3 regions of the Streptomyces sp. NPDC002580 genome follow, and region 3 is predicted to be linked to each of the others. Evidence: riboswitches for the same ligand, from Rfam matches in the RefSeq annotation. Region 3 holds a riboswitch; each other region holds the start of a gene.
The links. A riboswitch is a leader RNA that binds a small molecule or an ion and turns the genes downstream of it on or off. The one in region 3 is predicted to bind cyclic di-AMP.

Region 1 (5,998 bases), on a different contig from region 3:
CCGTTGGCCTCCAGCGTCCCGATCGCCGACGCGGCCCGGGGGCACGTCAGGTAGTACGTGGTCGGGAACGGCGTCCCGTCGGGGAGGCGGGGGGCCGTCTCCACCACGTCCGGCTGTCCGCAGGGGCAGCGGTGCACGATCGCGCGCAGCCCGCGCGGCGGCCGGCCGAGCTGCTGCTTGAAGGCCTCGACGTCGGCGTCGGTGGGCTCGGTGCGCGGGGTGGTGGGCGGTGCCGTTTCCATGCCGTGAGTCACGTGTCTTTCTGGTCAGTTCATGGGTCGTCACTGGTCGGCGGCGTCGGATTTGTCCACGCCGTCCCAGACATTGGTGTACCAGGGTCGGTCGGCCGCGCCCCGGCCGGCGCGGGACTGCTTCGCCGCGTCCGGGTCGATCGCGACGAAACCGGTCTCACCCGGCATCACATAGTGCAGCCGTTGCCGGATCTGCTGCTTCGCGTACGCGTCGTCCTGCCAGCGCGCCTTGAGGTCGCGCAGCTGCTCGACCCGCTGCCGGGCCTGCTCCCGCTGCCGCTCCACATCGGCGACCTGGGCGCGCTGGGAGACGTACTGCCGCATCGGGTACGCGAGGGCGACGATCAGGGAGCACAGGACGAGGGCCAGCAGCGCGGCCCGGCCGGTCAGCCGGGAGCGGCGGGCCTGCCGTTTGGTCTGGGAGCGGTAGACGCGGGCCGCGGTCTGCTCACCGAGCAGCTTCAGCCTGGTCGAGGTGGAGAACCGGTCCCGGTCCTTCACGGCCATGAGTCCCGCCTCCCCAGTACTGGCCCGTCGGTGCGGGCCGTCACGTGCGTACGTCCCCGCACACGGTACGGGACCGGGTACGGGGACGTAGGGACGACGCTTCCCGAGCCTCTCGGCTCAGCGCCCGGGCCTTGCGGCTCAGCCCTTGAAGCGGGGGAACGCGCTGCGGCCGGCGTACACCGCGGCGTCGTCGAGGATCTCCTCGATGCGCAGCAGCTGGTTGTACTTGGCGACGCGGTCCGAGCGGGCCGGGGCGCCGGTCTTGATCTGACCGCAGTTCACGGCGACGGCGAGGTCGGCGATGGTGACGTCCTCGGTCTCGCCGGAGCGGTGGGACATCATGCACTTGAAGCCGTTGCGCTGGGCCATCTCGACGGCGTCCAGCGTCTCGGTCAGCGAGCCGATCTGGTTCACCTTGACGAGCAGGGCGTTCGCGGAGCCCTCCTCGATGCCGCGGGCCAGACGCTCCGGGTTGGTGACGAAGAGGTCGTCGCCGACGATCTGGACCTTGTCGCCCAGCTTGTCGGTGATGACCTTCCAGCCGGCCCAGTCGTCCTCGTACAGCGGGTCCTCGATGGAGACGAGCGGGTACGCGGAGACGAGCTCCTCGTAGTACTCGGTCATCTCGGCGGCCGAGCGGGACTTGCCCTCGAACTCGTACTTGCCGTCCTTGTAGAACTCGGACGCGGCGACGTCGAGCGCGAGCGCGATCTGCTCGCCGGGGACGTAACCGGCCTGCTTGATGGCCTCGAGGATGAGGTCCAGCGCGGCGCGGTTCGACTCCAGGTTCGGGGCGAAGCCGCCCTCGTCGCCGAGGCCGGTGGACAGGCCCTTGGTCTTCAGCACCTTCTTGAGGGTGTGGTAGACCTCGGCGCCCCAGCGCAGCGCCTCGGAGAAGGACTCCGCGCCGATCGGGGCGATCATGAACTCCTGGATGTCCACGTTCGAGTCGGCGTGCGACCCGCCGTTCAGGATGTTCATCATCGGAACGGGCAGCAGGTGCGCGTTCGGGCCGCCCAGGTAGCGGAAGAGCGGGAGGTCGGACGCCTCGGAAGCGGCGTGCGCGACGGCGAGCGAGACGCCGAGGATGGCGTTGGCGCCGAGCGAGCCCTTGTTGTCGGTGGCGTCCAGGTCGAACATCGCCTGGTCGATCAGGCGCTGCTCGGTGGCGTCGTAGCCGACGAGCTCCGGGCCGATCTGCTCGATGACGGCGAGGACGGCCTTCTCGACACCCTTGCCGAGGTAGCGGTTGGGGTCACCGTCGCGGAGCTCGATGGCCTCGAAGGCGCCGGTGGAAGCGCCGGACGGAACGGCGGCACGACCCGTGCTGCCGTCGTCGAGGCCGACCTCGACCTCGACCGTGGGGTTGCCTCGGGAGTCCAGGATTTCCCGGGCTACGACGACGTCGATGGACGGCACGAGCATCTCCTTATTGGGATGTGACGCGATTACGCGGGGCTCGGCAGCCCCGCGGGATGAGCCTAACCGGCCCAGGGGGATCGGCCAGCCGATCGACCACCCCTCGGGCAGAACTGAGAGTACATATTGTTCCTGAACTAAACAAAGAAGAAATGAAAAACCCCGCTCCGGTGCGTACGGGGGAGAACGCACCGGAGCGGGGAGCCCGGGGGAACGGGGGCCCTCACCGGGCCTTTCCCAAAAAGGCCCGGCCAGGGAGGGGAGAGCTGTCGCTCGGCCCGGAGAGGGCCGAGCGCCGCCGGGGAGGTGGTCGCCGTCCGCCGAAAGCGACCGTCACCGACCGGCGCGCCGCGGCACTCAGCCGAGGTGCAGCTGCTGGCCCGGGTAGATGAAGTCGGCGTCGGCGACGATGTCCTTGTTCAGCTTGAACAGCTTCTGCCAGCCGCCCTTGACGTGCTTCTTCTCGGCGATCGAGCTGAGGGTGTCACCCTTGACGACCTTGTACTCGCCGTCACCCTTCTTGACCTTCTTGCCGGTCGGGGTGGTGACGGTCTTCTGCGCGGCCGGGCGCTCCGCGGAACGGGAGACGGGCTGCTCCGTCGTCCGGGTGGCGGTGTCCTGCGAGGCGCTCGACGAGGAGGAGCCGGAGGGGGTCGACGGGGTCGAGGTGCCACCGGTGTACGCGGCGCTCGACAGGCCGACGCCGCAGGTCGGCCAGGCGCCCTTGCCCTGCCCGGCGAGGACCTTCTCGCCGATGGTGATCTGCTGCGACTTCGAGGCCTGGTCGGCGGTGGCGGCGTAGGCGGTGCCGCCGTACGCGGCCCACGTGGAGGCCGAGAACTGCAGGCCGCCGTAGTAGCCGTTGCCGGTGTTGATCGACCAGTTGCCGCCGGCCTCGCACTGGGCGACGGCGTCCCACTCGGAGGCGGTGGCCGCGGAGGCGTTGCCGGCCGCCATCAGCGGGGCGGCGATGGCGACGCCGGTGACGCCGGCGAGCGTGGCGACGCGGGTGGCCTTGTTCGGACGGCGGTGCTTGCCCTTGCCGGAAAACAGCATGGAGTGATCCCCTCACCGACGCCTGCGAGGTGAGCTGTCGGGTTCGGGCCGGTTGAGTTGCCCGGCCGCGTCCCCTCGGTCCTGGTCTCCAGGACGTCCGGCACGCGGCTTAACCCCAAGCCGTCCCCGGGTGTCTCTCAACTCCCGGACGCGGCGCTTACCTTGGGTCCCCCGCTCCTGCCTACGGCGCTTGACGCGACGAGTGTTCCCGTACGGCCGCTGGCAGGATTCGGCGTTGCGATCGTCGGGGCCCGCTGTGGCGAGCGGTCCGACCGTAAGCAGTCGATCGGCGGAATTTCAAAGACGATCAGGGCTTCTGAGACCCATCTCTCACTTCCGCCAAACCGGACATTCCACGGCGAATCGTGACGCGAACTCCCCCTACTGCTGGAGCGTTTCGACGGTGACGGCGATGCTCCGACCAGGCACGACGAGGCCGGGACCGGCGTCCGCGGCGTCCTCGTCGGCGGTGGACAGGTTGCCCCATCCGCTGTCGAGGAGAAGGGAGTCGGAGGAACCCGAGAGGCCGTCCGTGACGTACAGGTCGTCGAGGACGTCGCGCGAGGCGTGCCGACCGACGGCGACATCGCCTCGGCTGTCGGCCGCCCGCTCGGCGGCACTGTCGCCGCGGTGCCGCCCGGCACCGGTGCTCTCGTCGTCGGAAGCCCCCGAAGAGGCGCCCTTCTTGCCCGACTTGCCCGACTTGTCACCTTCGGTGGCCGTCTTGTCGGAGCTGTCGGAGCTCTGCGAAGCACTGGGTTCCGGAGTGGCGTCCGAGGAGTCACCCGAAGCGGACGAACCATAGGAAGGGGTCGAGTCGGGCTCGGTCGACAGACCGGACGACCCGTATCCGCCCGACTCGCTCCCGGCATCGCCCTCGACACCCGTGTCGACCTGGACGTCACCCGAGCTCGTACCGAGCCCGGAGAGCGGCCCGCAGGTCGGCCAGGCCGCGAGGCCCCGGTCGTCGAGCAGTCGCTCCGCGACGGCTATCTGCTGCGAGCGGCTGGCCTGGTCGGCCTGCGGGGCGTACTCGAGGCCGCCGTGCGCCTCCCAGTCGTCCTGGGACAGCTGAAGCCCGCCGTAGTACCCGTTCTCGCTGTCGGAGCTCCACGCACCGCCGCTCTCGCACTGCGCCACCCGGTCCCAGGTGTTCCCGTCGGCCGCGCTGGCACTCGACGCCGCGAGCAGCGGAATGGCGATGGCCGATCCGGCCACCCCCGCGGCGACGATGAGAGCAGGTGCCTGACGAGGGCGACGGTGACGGCCGTTCCCGGAGAGCATCTGGAAACCTTTCGCGTGACGGCGGGTGACTACGACGACTCCCACGAAGTGCTCGGTGCGGGTGTCGCGTTGATGGGTGAACGTAGTCGCACTCGATCACTTGTCACAAGTCGATGCAGTACAGATCACGTGAAGATCACAAAATTGATGGACCATCACGTTCCGGTAGCCGCGAGGGCACCCTTTCCGGTATTCGGAAGAAATCCTTCGGCGAAGGTGTCGAAGGGTCACCGATGCGCCGTTCAGGGCCTATTTGACCGGGGTGAACTCCACCGGAAGCGTGCGCAATCCACGCATAATCAGCCCTCCGCGCCAGCGCAGATCAGCCGAATCCACCCCAAGCCGAAGGTCGGGCAGGCGGTTGAGGAGCGTACCGATGGCGGTCTGCCCCTCCAGCCGGGCGAGCGGCGCACCCAGGCAGTAGTGGATGCCGTGCCCGTAGCCCACGTGCTGATTGTCACTCCGTGCGAGATCGAGCGTGTCCGGCCGCTCGAACCGTTCGGGGTCCCGGTCCGCGGCGGCGAGAACCACGAGCACGGGATCACCGGCCGAGATGACCTGCCCGCCGATCCGCACGTCCTCCGTCGCGAACCGCCAGGTGGCCAGTTCCACGGGCCCGTCGTAGCGCAGGAGTTCCTCCACACCGGTCTCGAGCAGCCCGCTCTCCCCGGCCGCGAGGGAGGCCTGGAGGCGGGCCCGCTGCCCGGGATGGGTCAGCAGGGCGTGCATCCCGTTGCCGATGAGATTGACCGTGGTCTCGAAACCGGCGAAGAGAAGGATGAAGGCCATCGCGGCGGCCTCGTTCTCCGTGAGGTGCTCACCGTGGTCCGAGGCCCGGATGAGCCCGGAGATCAGGTCCTCGCCGGGCTCGGGCACCGCGGTCAGCGCCTCGCGCTTGCGGTGGATGAGTTCGGCGAGATACCCGCGCATCTTCTTGACGGACCGGGCGACCCCGCCGCGCGGACCGCCACCGTGCCGGATCATCATCCCCGCCCAGTCCCGGAAGTCGTCCTGGTCCTCGCGCGGGACACCGAGCAGGTCGCAGATGGCGTAGATGGGGAGCGGGAACGCGAACTCGTGGATGAGATCGGCCGACCCCCTGGCCGCGAACCCGTCGATGAGCTGATCCGTCAACTCCTGCACCCGCGCCGCGAACTCGTTGACCCGCCGCGGTGTGAAGGCCTTGCTGACGAGCCGCCGCAGCCGGGTGTGGTCCGGCGGATCGATGTTCAGCAGATGCGTCATCAGGTCGGCCTTGCGCTCCCCGGGAATCCCGGTCCTGCCCCTCGCGTGCGCGGGTTCGTCGTGATGCGCGGGATTTTTGGACAACCGGGGATCGGCGAGCGTCTGCCTGGCGTCCGCGTACCGCGTCACGAGCCAGGCCTCCACCCCACTGGGCAGCCGCGTCCGGTGCACCGGCGCGTGCTCCCTGAGCCAGGCGTACGCCGGGTAGGGATCGGTGGCGAACTCCCAGGTGAAGA
Region 2 (5,998 bases), on a different contig from region 3:
CTCGCCGAGGTTGTGCGGCGGCATGTTGGTGGCCATGCCGACGGCGATCCCCGAGGAGCCGTTGACCAGGAGGTTCGGGAAGGCGGCCGGGAGGGCCACAGGCTCCCGCTCCTGGCCGTCGTAGTTGGGCGTGAAGTCGACCGTGTCCTCGTCGATCGACTCGGTCATCAACGACGTCGCGTCGGCCATCCGGGCTTCGGTGTAACGCATCGCGGCCGGCGGGTCGTCGTTGCCGAGCGAGCCGAAGTTGCCGTGGCCGTCGACCAGGGGCACCCGCATGGAGAAGGGCTGCGCGAGCCGCACCAGGGCGTCGTAGATCGACGCGTCACCGTGCGGGTGGAGCTTACCCATGACCTCGCCGACGACGCGGGCGCACTTCACGTAGCCGCGGTCGGGGCGCAGGCCCATCTCGTTCATCTGGTACACGATGCGACGGTGCACCGGCTTGAGGCCGTCGCGGGCGTCCGGCAGGGCTCGCGAGTAGATGACCGAGTACGCGTATTCGAGGAAGGAGCCCTGCATCTCGTCCACGACGTCGATGTCGAGGATCTTCTCCTCGTACGAGTCGTCGGGCGGCGGGGTCTTCGTGCTGCGGCGGGCCATCGCTGCTGCGGCTCCTTCACAGTCTCTGCCGGGGCATGAGCGGGTTCTGACGCGCACCATTGTGGACCGCCCCACTGACAACGTGGACCGCGACCCGTCCGTAGCGCCTCCGAGGGACGCTCCACGGGCGCCGCGGAGACCGCTTCCGAACGGCCCTCGGGCCCGGTGCCCGGCGGCCCCGGGGCCTCTGCGCGGTGGTGCTCGGAGGGTTCTCGGCAATATGTCAGGGACACGTGCAAGTCTCGCTCTCGGCGTACGAGGTGCGGGAACTTCGCCAGCTGTCCGCACGCTTGCATACAGTGGCAGGACCGACAGGAATGACGCAGTTCCGCGATCGAAGGGACGTACATGCCCATGGGTCACACGGCCACAGCTGAGGCAGGCTCCGGCGGCCTGACAGCGACCGAGCACCGCCTGGCCAACGGCCTGCGCGTGGTGCTCTCCGAGGACCATCTGACCCCGGTCGCGGCGGTGTGCCTCTGGTACGACGTCGGCTCGCGCCACGAGGTCAAGGGCCGGACCGGACTCGCCCACCTCTTCGAGCACCTGATGTTCCAGGGCTCCGGACAGGTGCACGGCAACGGTCACTTCGAACTCGTCCAGGGGGCCGGCGGCTCCCTCAACGGCACGACGAGCTTCGAGCGCACCAACTACTTCGAGACCATGCCGACCCATCAGCTGGAGCTCGCCCTCTGGCTGGAGGCCGACCGCATGGGTTCGCTGCTCGCGGCGCTGGACGACGAGTCCATGGAGAACCAGCGCGACGTCGTCAAGAACGAGCGCCGGCAGCGGTACGACAACGTCCCGTACGGCACCGCGTTCGAGAAGCTGACCGCGCTCTCGTACCCCGAGGGCCACCCGTACCACCACACGCCGATCGGGTCGATGGCGGACCTGGACGCGGCCACCCTGGAGGACGCCCGCGCGTTCTTCCGCACCTACTACGCGCCCAACAACGCGGTTCTGTCGGTCGTCGGGGACATCGATCCGGAGCAGACGCTGGCCTGGGTCGAGAAGTACTTCGGCTCCATCCCCGGGCACGACGGCAAGCCCGCGCCGCGCGACGGCTCGCTGCCCGACACCATCGGTGAGCAGCTGCGCGAGGTCGTCGAGGAAGAGGTCCCGGCGCGCGCCCTGATGGCCGCCTACCGGCTCCCGGAGGACGGCACGCGCGCGGCCGACGCGGCCGATCTGGCGCTGACCGTGCTCGGCGGCGGTGAGTCCTCCCGGCTCTACAACCGGCTGGTGCGCCGCGACCGTACGGCCGTCGCGGCAGGCTTCGGTCTGCTGCGGCTCGCCGGAGCGCCCTCCCTGGGGTGGCTGGACGTGAAGACGTCCGGTGACGTCGAGGTCCCGGTCATCGAGGCGGCCGTCGACGAGGAGCTCGCCCGGTTCGCCGCGGAGGGTCCCACGGCCGAGGAGATGGAGCGCGCGCAGGCCCAGTTGGAGCGCGAGTGGCTGGACCGGCTCGGCACCGTCGCCGGCCGCGCCGACGAACTGTGCCGGTACGCCGTCCTGTTCGGCGACCCCCAGCTCGCCCTGACCGCCGTGCAGCGTGTCCTGGACGTCACCGCGAAGGAGGTCCAGGAGATCGCCAAGGCTCGCCTGCGGCCCGACAACCGCGCGGTGCTCGTCTACGAGCCCACCGCCACCGAAGCCACCGACGCCGCTGACGAGACCGACGAGGAGGCGGCGAAGTGACCGAGCTCGCCCCCATGGACTTCCACCCGCAGCCCCAGGCCGGCCAGCCCAAGCCTTGGGCGTTCCCGGCCCCCCAGCGCGGCACCCTGGACAACGGTCTGACCGTGCTGCGCTGCCATCGCCCCGGTCAGCAGGTGGTGGCCGTCGAGGTGATCCTCGCAGCGCCCCTGGAGGCCGAGCCGGCGGGTCTGGACGGCATCGCCACGATCATGGCGCGGGCCTTCTCCGAGGGCACCGACAACCACTCGGCCGAGGACTTCGCCGCGGAGCTGGAGCGCTGCGGGGCCACGCTCGACGCGCACGCCGACCACCCCGGCGTACGTCTGTCCCTCGAAGTGCCCGTCTCGCGTCTGGCCAAGGCGCTCGGCCTGCTCTCCGACGCCCTGCGGGCACCCGCGTTCGCGGACAGCGAGGTCGAGCGGCTGGTGCGCAACCGGCTGGACGAGATCCCGCACGAGACGGCCAACCCGGCCCGTCGTGCCGGCAAGGAGCTCTCCAAGGAACTGTTCCCGGCGAGCGCGCGTATGTCGCGTCCGCGCCAGGGCAGCGAGGAGACCGTCCAGAAGATCGACTCCACGGCCGTACGCGCCTTCTACGAGAGGCACGTACGCCCCGCCACGGCCACCGCCGTCGTCGTGGGCGACCTGACCGGTGTCGATCTCGACGAGCTGCTCGGCGACACGCTCGGCTCCTGGACCGGTTCGCCCGCCGAGCCGCGTCCGGTGCCGCCGGTGAGCGCAGACGACACAGGCCGCGTGATCATCGTCGACCGCCCCGGCGCGGTCCAGACGCAGATCCTCATCGGGCGGGTCGGCGCCGACCGGCACGACCGTGTGTGGCCCGCGCAGGTGCTGGGCACCTACTGCCTCGGCGGCACGCTCACCTCCCGCCTGGACCGCGTCCTGCGCGAGGAGAAGGGCTACACCTACGGAGTGCGGGCCTTCGGCCAGGTCCTGCGCGCCGCGCCGGACGGCACCGGCGTCGCGATGCTCGCCATCAGCGGCTCCGTGGACACCCCGAACACCGGTCCGGCGCTCGACGACCTGTGGAAGGTGCTGCGCACCCTCGCGGCCGAGGGGCTGACCGACGCCGAGCGGGACGTCGCCGTGCAGAACCTGGTGGGGGTGGCGCCGCTCAAGTTCGAGACCGCTGCGGCTGTCGCGAGCACGCTCGCGGACCAGGTCGAGCAGTACCTGCCGGACGACTACCAGGCGACGCTGTATCAGCAGCTGGCCGCCACCGGCACCGTGGAGGCCACCGCCGCCGCCGTGAGCGCCTTCCCGACGGACCGTCTGGTGACCGTCCTGGTGGGCGACGCCGCGCAGATCGCGGAGCCCGTCAAGGCTCTCGGGATCGGTGAAGTCAGCGTGGTGACGGCCGAGTAGGGCCCGCGCGACCCGAGGGGCCCAGGTGACGTATGAGTCACCTGGGCCCCTTATTTTTCGGCCACCGCCCCCAAGATGTCCGCATTGGTACGGAGGTTGCCTTTCTGTCGTGTGGGATGCGCTACAAAAACCGTGATCTGTTTGTTGTTCGAAAGACACCGCGTTTAGCTTCGTTCCGACTGTTCGTCATGCAGTGCGCCGCGCCCGCGGCAACCGGACAGTCATCGCCGAGTCCCCGCATGGCGCGAGCCAGGGGAGCCGGGGACCCATACGTAGTCCCTGGGGTGAATCGGACGCCCTCCCCGGAGGGGGTCCGTAGGAGACCTTCCTGCTCCGAACCCGTCAGCTAACCCGGTAGGCGAGAGGGAAGGAAAGGATCAGCCCCTACATGGCGTTCTCCTGTGGCACCGGCAAGCACCGTCGTCCTGGCCGGACGCACAGCACCACCACGAGCGCCGTCGGCGTCGCGGCCCTCACCACCACCGGCGTCATCGGGACCCTGGCCGCTCCCGCGTTCGCCGCGGAGTCCCCCGTCGAGCGGACCGGGCTGACCCAGGCCGTCACCATCGGCGACTCGGTCGCGGACCAGATCGACGCCCAGGCGTTCGCGCAGCGGCTGGCCGCCGACGAGGCCGCCGCCCGGCAGCAGGCCATGCAGGAAGCCCGAAAGAACGCCGCCGAACAGGCGGCGAAGGCCCGCGCGGACAAGGAGCGCGCCGCCCGCGAGGCCGAGCGCAAGCGCCTGAACACCTTCGTCATGCCGATCAGCGGTTCGTACGTCTCCACCGGCTACGAGGCCACCAGCAGCCTCTGGTCCTCCGGCAGCCACACCGGCGTCGACTTCCACGCCGGACTCGGTACCCCGGTCCACGCGGTGGGTGCCGGCACGATCGTCACGACCGGTGACGGTGGCGCCTACGGCAATCAAGTCGTGATCAAGATGCACGACGGCACGTACACCATGTACGGCCACCTGTCGTCCATCGGTGTCTCCGTGGGCCAGACGGTCACTCCGGGACAGCAGATCGGACTGTCCGGGGACACCGGCAACACCACCGGACCGCACCTCCACTTCGAGGCTCGTACGACCGCCGAGTACGGCTCGGACATGAACCCGGTCGCGTACCTGCGCTCGCACGGCGTCAACCTCTGACGACCGCTTCGCCGCTTCTTCACCGCTTTCGATGCCCCGGCTCACCGAGCCGGGGCATCGTCGTTTCCGGAGTCGGTCTGTCCAAAAAATATCCATGGATTCAGGCCTGCCATCGGAAATTCCCGCCCGCTGCAATAGAGTCGCTGAACAAGCGTCAATCGATGGCGTTTCGCGGGGATTAAAGCGGAGGTCCGGTCATGCGTATTCCGGCGCACTCGGTATGCACGGCGATCCGTGACGACATCGTCGCCGGTGTCTACGAGCGTGGCGGCCGGCTGACCGAGGAACTGCTCGCGCGGCGCTACGGCGTCTCGCGCGTCCCCGTGCGCGAGGCGCTGCGCACGCTGGAGGCCGAGGGCTTCGTGGTCACCCGCCGGCACGCGGGCGCGTGCGTCGCGGAACCCACCGAGCAGGAGGCCGCGGACCTCCTGGAGATGCGCGTGCTGCTGGAACCGCTGGGCGCCGCGAAGGCCGCCCAGCGGCGCACCGAGGCCCACCTCAAGGTGCTCCGGGGTCTGGTCAGGCTGGGCCAGGAGCGTTCCAGGAGAGGGCACAGCGAGGATCTGCGCTCGCTGGGAGGCTGGTTCCACGAGACGCTCGCCCAGGCCTCCGGAAGCCCAGCGCTGACCTCCACGCTCGCCCAGCTGCGGCACAAGATCGCCTGGATGTACGCGGTGGAGGCGCCCGCCGACCCCGCGGCGTCCTGGGCGGAGCACGGAGGCATCGTGGACGCGGTCGCCCGCGGCGACGGTGAGCGGGCCCGTGCGATCACGGCCCTGCACGCCGAGCGTGCGACGTCCGCGCACCGGCTCCGCTTTCCGGGCGGGGGAGACCGGGCGGAACGTGTGAGAAGTTCGCAACATCCCGTAAACATGACGGGTCAGCGGCATTAACAAGGGCGCCGTATACAAAGAGATATTCGACCGGGGGCTTATTCCGCATGCCCTTTTGTCTGCGCTCCGGGAATTCCGGCGCGCTATTTTCGTGGCCGATACGCGAACGTTCGCGCGTGTCGAGGGCGGAATTCAAGGGCGGGGCACGGAAAACGGCTGAGCCGCGGCGCCCCCGGGCGGGGCGGGGCGGGGCAGCCCGGTGATTTGCGGCAGCCGCCGGGGCGGACACCGTAGCGGGGGGCACGGCGACCCCCCCCCCCGCC
Region 3 (5,998 bases):
CTTCGCGCATCCGCTGTTCACCGTGCTGACCGGCATCGGCTTCGGCGTCGCGGCGCTGTCCGCCGAGCGCCAGCACGTGCGCCGCGTACTGCTCCCGCTGGCCGGACTGCTGCTCGCGATGGGCATGCACGCGATCTGGAACGGCTCGTCGGACCTGGGCGAGTACGGATTCTTCGGGGTGTACGCGGTGTTCATGGTGCCCGTGTTCGGGCTGCTGACCTGGCTGGTCCTGTGGACCCGGCAGCGCGAGCTGCGCACGGTGCGCGCGGAACTGCCCGCGTACACCGCCGCCGGGTGGCTGGGCGTGACCGAGCCGTGGGCCCTCGGCTCGATGCGGGCGCGGCGGCTCGCCCGCGAGTACGCCGGCCACCACCTCGGAAAGCCCGCGGCCCGCTCGGTGGCGGAGTACGAGGCGTACGCGACCTCGCTGGCGTTCCTGCGCCACCGGGGGCGCCTCGGCCGCGCGGGCGCCGATTTCGCCGTACGGGAGCGCGAGTTGCTGGGCGAGCTGTGGCGGCGCCGGGAGATCGCCCGGCCGGCCCTCGCCCACGCGGCCCACGTCACGGCACCGATCCTCGTGCCGCCCCCCATGTACGGGTACGGCGCCCCGCAGCCGTACGCCTACCCGCAGGCCCCGGCCCAGGCCCAGCCGTACGGGCCCCCGACGCCGTACCCCGCGTACGGCCCGTACCGCTCGTAACCACGGCACCGCCCTGTCACCCGCGCCACCGGGAGCCGGCACGACCGGGGCCCGGCATCCACGTGGCCGCGCCGGTCAGGCCGACGCGCGGGACAACCGGGTCAGCTCCTCGTCGGCCAGGACCAGGTCCGCGACCCCCAGCAGCGCCGGGAGTTGTTCCACCGTCCGGGCCGAGGCGATCGGCGCGGCGACGGTGGGCCGGGCGGCCAGCCAGGCGAGGGCGACCGTCGGGACCGCGACGCCGTGGGCCTCGGCCACCTCGTCGAGCGCGGCGAGGACTCGCGGTCCGCGTTCCGTGTCGAGGTGCTTGGCCGCGCCCGCGGCCCGGGCCGAGTCGACCGTCGTGCCCGGCCGGTACTTGCCGGTGAGGAAACCGGAGGCGAGGCCGTAATAGGGGACGGCGGCCAGGCCGGCCCGGGAGGCGATGTCCTGGAGGGCACCCTCGTAGGTGTCGCGCGAGACCAGGTTGTAGTGCGGCTGGAGCGCGACGTACCGCGCGAGGCCCTCACGGTCGGAGAGGTCGAGGGACTCCTGGAGCCGCTCGGGCGAGATGTTGGAGGCCGCGATGTACCGCACCTTGCCGGCCCTGACCAGTTCGTCGAGGGCGCCGATGATCTCGTCGACCGGCACGTCCGGCTTGTCGAAGTGCGTGTAGTAGAGGTCGATGTGGTCGGTGCCCAGGCGGCGCAGCGAAGCATCCGCCGCCGCCTTGATGTTGGCCCCGGACAGCCCCGGGTACTCGGGGTGCTGGCTGACCTTGGTGGCCACCACGATGTCCGCGCGGTTGCCGCGCGACTTCAGCCACCTGCCGATGACCGTCTCGGACTCGCCGCCCTGGTTGCCCCCGGCCCACGCCGAGTAGGAGTCGGCCGTGTCGAGGAAGTTGCCGCCCGCGGCCGCGTAGGCGTCGAGCACGGCGAAGGAACGGGTCTCGTCGGCGGTCCAGCCGAAGACGTTGCCGCCGAGGGAGAGGGGAAAGACCTCGAGGTCGGAGGCGCCGAGCTTGCGAAGAGAAGTCATGCCGGAATCAACCCGGCACCGAATTGATGTATTCCGCAATCAGTTGGGCGGACCGATGGTTCGCGTACGCCTTCGCCGCCCCGGGCCGGCGGCGGACCGGCGGCCCTGACGTCGGGAGGGGGATGCCGTCAGGACCGCCGGAGAACAGGGGACGTGCGGGGCCGACGACCGTACGTCCCGGTCCGCGCCGACCGGGATCCGCGGGCATCGGGGCCGTACGGCCGGGAGCCCTCGGAGCGTCAGCACCGGTACGAGGTCAGGACCGCACCAGAGGCCGGGACTCCGTACGAACGCGGCGGTCCGTACGGGTCAGGGGTTGAGGCCCTTGCTCTGGAGCCACGCCATCGGGTCGATCCCGGTGGCGGCACCACCGGCGTGGACCTCGAGGTGGAGGTGCGCTCCGGTGACGTTGCCCGTGGCGCCGACGCGTCCGATGACATCACCGGTGGCGACCTTCTGGCCCACGCTGGCGCTGATCGACGACTGGTGGCAGAACCACAGCTCCGTACCGTCGTCGAGGGTGAGGATCGTGCGGTAGCCGTACGACCCGGCCCAGCCGGCCTCGGTGATGGTGCCGCTGTGGACCGCCTTGATGAGCGTGCCGGTGGGCGCCGCGAAGTCGAGACCGGTGTGGTAGCCGGAGGACCACAGGGCACCGGCCTCGCCGAAGGTCGAGGTCAGGGTGTACGAGGAGGTCGGCAGCGTGTAGCTCTTGGCGAGTTCGGCGAGGCGCGCGGCCTCGATCTTCGCCTTGGCCTCGTCCTCCGCCTTCTGCTTCGCGGCGGCTTCCTTGGCCTCGGCGGCGTCCTGCTGCTCGGTGGCGAGCGCGACGGCCTTCTTCGCGGCGGCGGTCTGGGCCGCCTGCTGCTTGGCGCTGTCGACCTGGTTCTGCTGCGACTCGGCCTGCTGCATGATGCGGGAGCGCAGCGCCTCACCGGCGTCGGTGGCTCCGTCGGCCGTGTCGGCGTGGGTCAGACCGGCGGTCGTGAGCGGGGTCGTGGAACCCTGGGGAGTACTGGATCCGCCGTCCGATATCAGGGCCTTGGCGGAGTCGGTGACCGACGACAGGTCGGGCAGCGAGATCGAGACGGGCGCCTTGCCGGGTGCGGCGGTGGCCATGCCACCCGCGCCGACGGCGGCGATGACCCCGACACCGAGGACCGTGGAGCTGCGGGCGAGTCCCCCACCGCGCTGCTTGCCCACACGGTGCCGGCCGCGGACGGGAGCGAGGGAGTCCTCGGTGGGATTCCATTCCTCCCAGGGACCCTCGTCCTTGCCGGAGGAGTAGCCGAAGGTGTGCGTGTCACTCGGCGGTGACGAGGTTGGCTGAGCGGGCCGGTCGGACGCCACCTGGCGCACTCCTTTCCTTCCTTCTCGTCTACCGGGTTAGCTGACGGGTTCGGAGCAGGAAGGTCTCCTACGCGCGTGAGGCGACCGTGTTTCCACGGCGCGAGACGCTCGATTCACCCCAAATTAGTGGTTCCCCGGTTCCCTTTCGGGATTCGACGCGTGCGCACGGAGCCGTCGCTTGTGACGGCTGGGACGACCGCGCTGCGTTATCGAACGTTAATAGACTCCGGTACCGGATTCCAAGCTGTTCTGACTGATCATTAACGCCGTTCGGCCAGGACTTTGGGGTCATGAACGATGAAAAACGGGCGAGTTGACCACGCGCCGCCCCAATGAATTTATTTGACAGCGCGTCAGTTGTTGCGCGGAGGGGTACGGTCCGGTCACTCCTCGTGACAGCGGCGTGGTGAGCCGTGCGCGCCCTGCCCGGCGGGGCGCCCGAGCGGTCCCGGCATCCCGGGCGAGCCCGTCTCAGGAGCGCCGGACGGCGAGCAGCGCCATGTCGTCCGACAGGGCACCGCCCGTGTGCCGGCGGACCTCCTCGGCGAGGACGCTCAGCACGACGTCCGGACCGGGAAAGGTCCGGCCGGCCAGCCGCGCGGCCGGATCGTAGAACTCCCCGTCCCGGTCACGGGCCTCGGACAGTCCGTCGGTGTGGAGGAGCAAAGTCGTCCCGCGCGGAAACGGGGCGGGCGTCGCGCGGTCGGGCCAGGTGCCCAGCGCGCCCATCCCGAGGGGCAGCGCGAAGGGTTCGGTCGAGAGCGTGACGAGGGTCCCGTCGGGGTGCAGGAGCAGGGGCGGCGGATGGCCGCGGTTGACGACGCGCACGACGTCCTCGTCGTACGGGATCTCCGCGAGGACCGCGGTGGTGAACCCCTCGAACACGTCGACGCTGTCGCGCCGGGTGCCCTCCCGGGTCAGCGCCCGCTCCAGTCGCCGCGCGACGGCCTCCAGGGTCGCCTCCTGTTCGGCCGCCTCCCGGAACGCGCCGATCACCACCGCGACGGCGGCCACCGCGGTCATCCCCTTCCCGCACACGTCGCCGACGACCAGCCGTACGCCGTGCGGGGAGTCCTGCGCCGCGTACAGGTCACCGCCGATGGACGCGTCCGCCTGCGCCGCCTCGTACCGCGCCGCGACGTCGAGACCGCCGATCCGCGCGTCGGGCTCGGGCAGCACGGCGCGCTGCGCGAACTCGGCGATCTCCCGGACGGAGGCCAGCCGTTCGTCACCGCGCCGGACGAGGATGTTGATGAGGACCGCGAGGACGGCGGCCGTCGCCACGGTGACGAGTTCGGTGACCGCGTCGACCTGCGTGACGATGCCGAGCACGAGGTGGACGACGAGCACGGCGCCGACGGCGAGGGCGCCGGTGAGGACGGTGCCGCGCAGCGAGTACAGGGGCGCGGCGACCAGCGGCGCGGCGGTGAAGAGCGGGGCCGCGGTGAACGCCGAGGGAGTGAAGTAGTCGTAGAGGAATCCGGCGACGACCAGCAGGGCGGGCAGGACCCGGACGCCCGTACGCGCGAGCCAGATCCTGCGGGACGTCGTGCCCGCCGGTCCGGTCGGCGGGACGGCTCCCGGCCCGGGGGCACCGGCCGGCCGTCCGCCGGTCCGGTCGGGGAGTTCCCCGGTCCGCTGCTCGCCTCCTGGCTGCCCCACTCGTCCAGCAGACCCGGAGGGGAGGCCGCGGGCGACCGGTGTGGCCCGACCGGGGGACGGCGGCGAACGGAGATCGGGCTCCGGGAACCGACTTCCGGACAAACACCAAGGGCCGGAACTCGTGAATCCGAGTTCCGGCCCTTGGCCTTCAGTAGCGGGGACAGGATTTGAACCTGCGACCTCTGGGTTATGAGCCCAGCGAGCTACCGAGCTGCTCCACCCCGCGTCGTTGAAACCAGTGTACGCCATTCGCGGGACCCGATTCACACGCGCCGATTCGCGCCCCTCCAGCAGCGGCCGCGGGCGCCCCCGCCGTCCGCCCCGCCCGGCATCCGGCGCCCGTACAGGGCGACCGGCGACCGGCGGGAGCTCGGCGGGCGACGCGACTAGGACAGGCCGTCCCCCGACGCACGCTCCGGGGCCCCGCCCCGCAGATGCCGGTTGGGGGCCTCGGCGCGCTCCGCGCACTCGGGGAGGACGACGACGTCCGCGCCCGCCTCGGCGAGGAGCCCGTTCCCGTCGGCGTCCGCGACGAACGTGTCCGGCTCGCGCCAGGCCGTGACGACCCGGCGCACACCGGCGTCGAGGATGAGCCGGGCGCACGGCGCGGGCCGGGAGGCGCGGCGGGCGCACGGCTCCAGGCTGCTGTAGACGGTGGCGCCGGACAACCGCGTCTCGGCCGGGTCGATCTTGGCGAGGGCGGCCTCCTCGGCGTGCACGACGGGGTCGCCCCCCTCGCGGGAGTGCCCCCGGGCCAGCTCGGTCCCGTCGGCCGCGACCACCACGGCGCCCACGCTGAACGCGGTCTCCGAGGGCGGGCACAGTGCCGCCAGGTCGCAGGCGACCTCCAGCCACAGCCGGTCGGCCGCGGAGGCGACCTCGCCGGTGCCCGGCGCGGTGGGGACGTACCGGATGAGGACGACGTCCCCGACCGGCCGCGTCTCCACCAGCCGCAGCCGGCCGGGGGGATACGCCCCGGGTCCGAACAGCCGCGGCGCGTCCGGCTGCCCGACGAAGAGAGGGGCGACGGCGAGCTGCAGTTCGTCGGCGAGGCCCTCCCGCACGAGCTGGGTGTGGACCTTGCCGCCCCCTTCGACCATGAGGCGGCGCACACCGCGTACGTCGTGGAGGTGTTCCAGCAGCACGCGCCAGTCGAGTTCGGGACCGGTCGGGACGATGTCGACTCCGGCCAGGCCGCCCAGCAGGGCGGCCGCCCGCCGGGCGCCCTTGTCCGTCGTGTAGACGGCCTTCTCACCGCCCGTGTGC

Region 1: it holds a riboswitch for cyclic di-AMP, as region 3 does, so the genes downstream of both, ACFYW7_RS17220 (transglycosylase family protein) here and ACFYW7_RS11005 (M23 family metallopeptidase) in region 3, are expected to answer to the same signal.
Region 2: it holds a riboswitch for cyclic di-AMP, as region 3 does, so the genes downstream of both, ACFYW7_RS33245 (M23 family metallopeptidase) here and ACFYW7_RS11005 (M23 family metallopeptidase) in region 3, are expected to answer to the same signal.

Annotation. Positions count from the first base shown of each region.
Region 1 is NZ_JBIAQZ010000005.1:97,967-103,964, forward strand. It holds gene ACFYW7_RS17205 (DUF501 domain-containing protein) at 1-242, opposite strand, end outside; gene ACFYW7_RS17210 (septum formation initiator family protein) at 282-758, opposite strand; gene eno (phosphopyruvate hydratase) at 897-2,183, opposite strand; gene ACFYW7_RS17220 (transglycosylase family protein) at 2,535-3,233, opposite strand; cyclic di-AMP (ydaO/yuaA leader) riboswitch at 3,238-3,432, opposite strand; gene ACFYW7_RS17225 (transglycosylase family protein) at 3,615-4,517, opposite strand; gene ACFYW7_RS17230 (cytochrome P450) at 4,767-5,998, opposite strand, start outside.
Region 2 is NZ_JBIAQZ010000013.1:58,462-64,459, reverse strand. It holds gene ACFYW7_RS33260 (DNA topoisomerase (ATP-hydrolyzing) subunit A) at 1-603, opposite strand, end outside; gene ACFYW7_RS33255 (M16 family metallopeptidase) at 958-2,304, shown strand; gene ACFYW7_RS33250 (M16 family metallopeptidase) at 2,301-3,689, shown strand; cyclic di-AMP (ydaO/yuaA leader) riboswitch at 3,905-4,065, shown strand; gene ACFYW7_RS33245 (M23 family metallopeptidase) at 4,078-4,842, shown strand; gene ACFYW7_RS33240 (GntR family transcriptional regulator) at 5,040-5,735, shown strand.
Region 3 is NZ_JBIAQZ010000003.1:21,775-27,772, forward strand. It holds gene ACFYW7_RS10995 (PrsW family glutamic-type intramembrane protease) at 1-700, shown strand, start outside; gene ACFYW7_RS11000 (aldo/keto reductase) at 776-1,720, opposite strand; gene ACFYW7_RS11005 (M23 family metallopeptidase) at 2,030-3,070, opposite strand; cyclic di-AMP (ydaO/yuaA leader) riboswitch at 3,081-3,238, opposite strand; gene ACFYW7_RS11010 (PP2C family protein-serine/threonine phosphatase) at 3,542-4,732, opposite strand; tRNA gene ACFYW7_RS11015 (tRNA-Met) at 4,885-4,958, opposite strand; gene ACFYW7_RS11020 (dihydrofolate reductase family protein) at 5,119-5,998, opposite strand, start outside.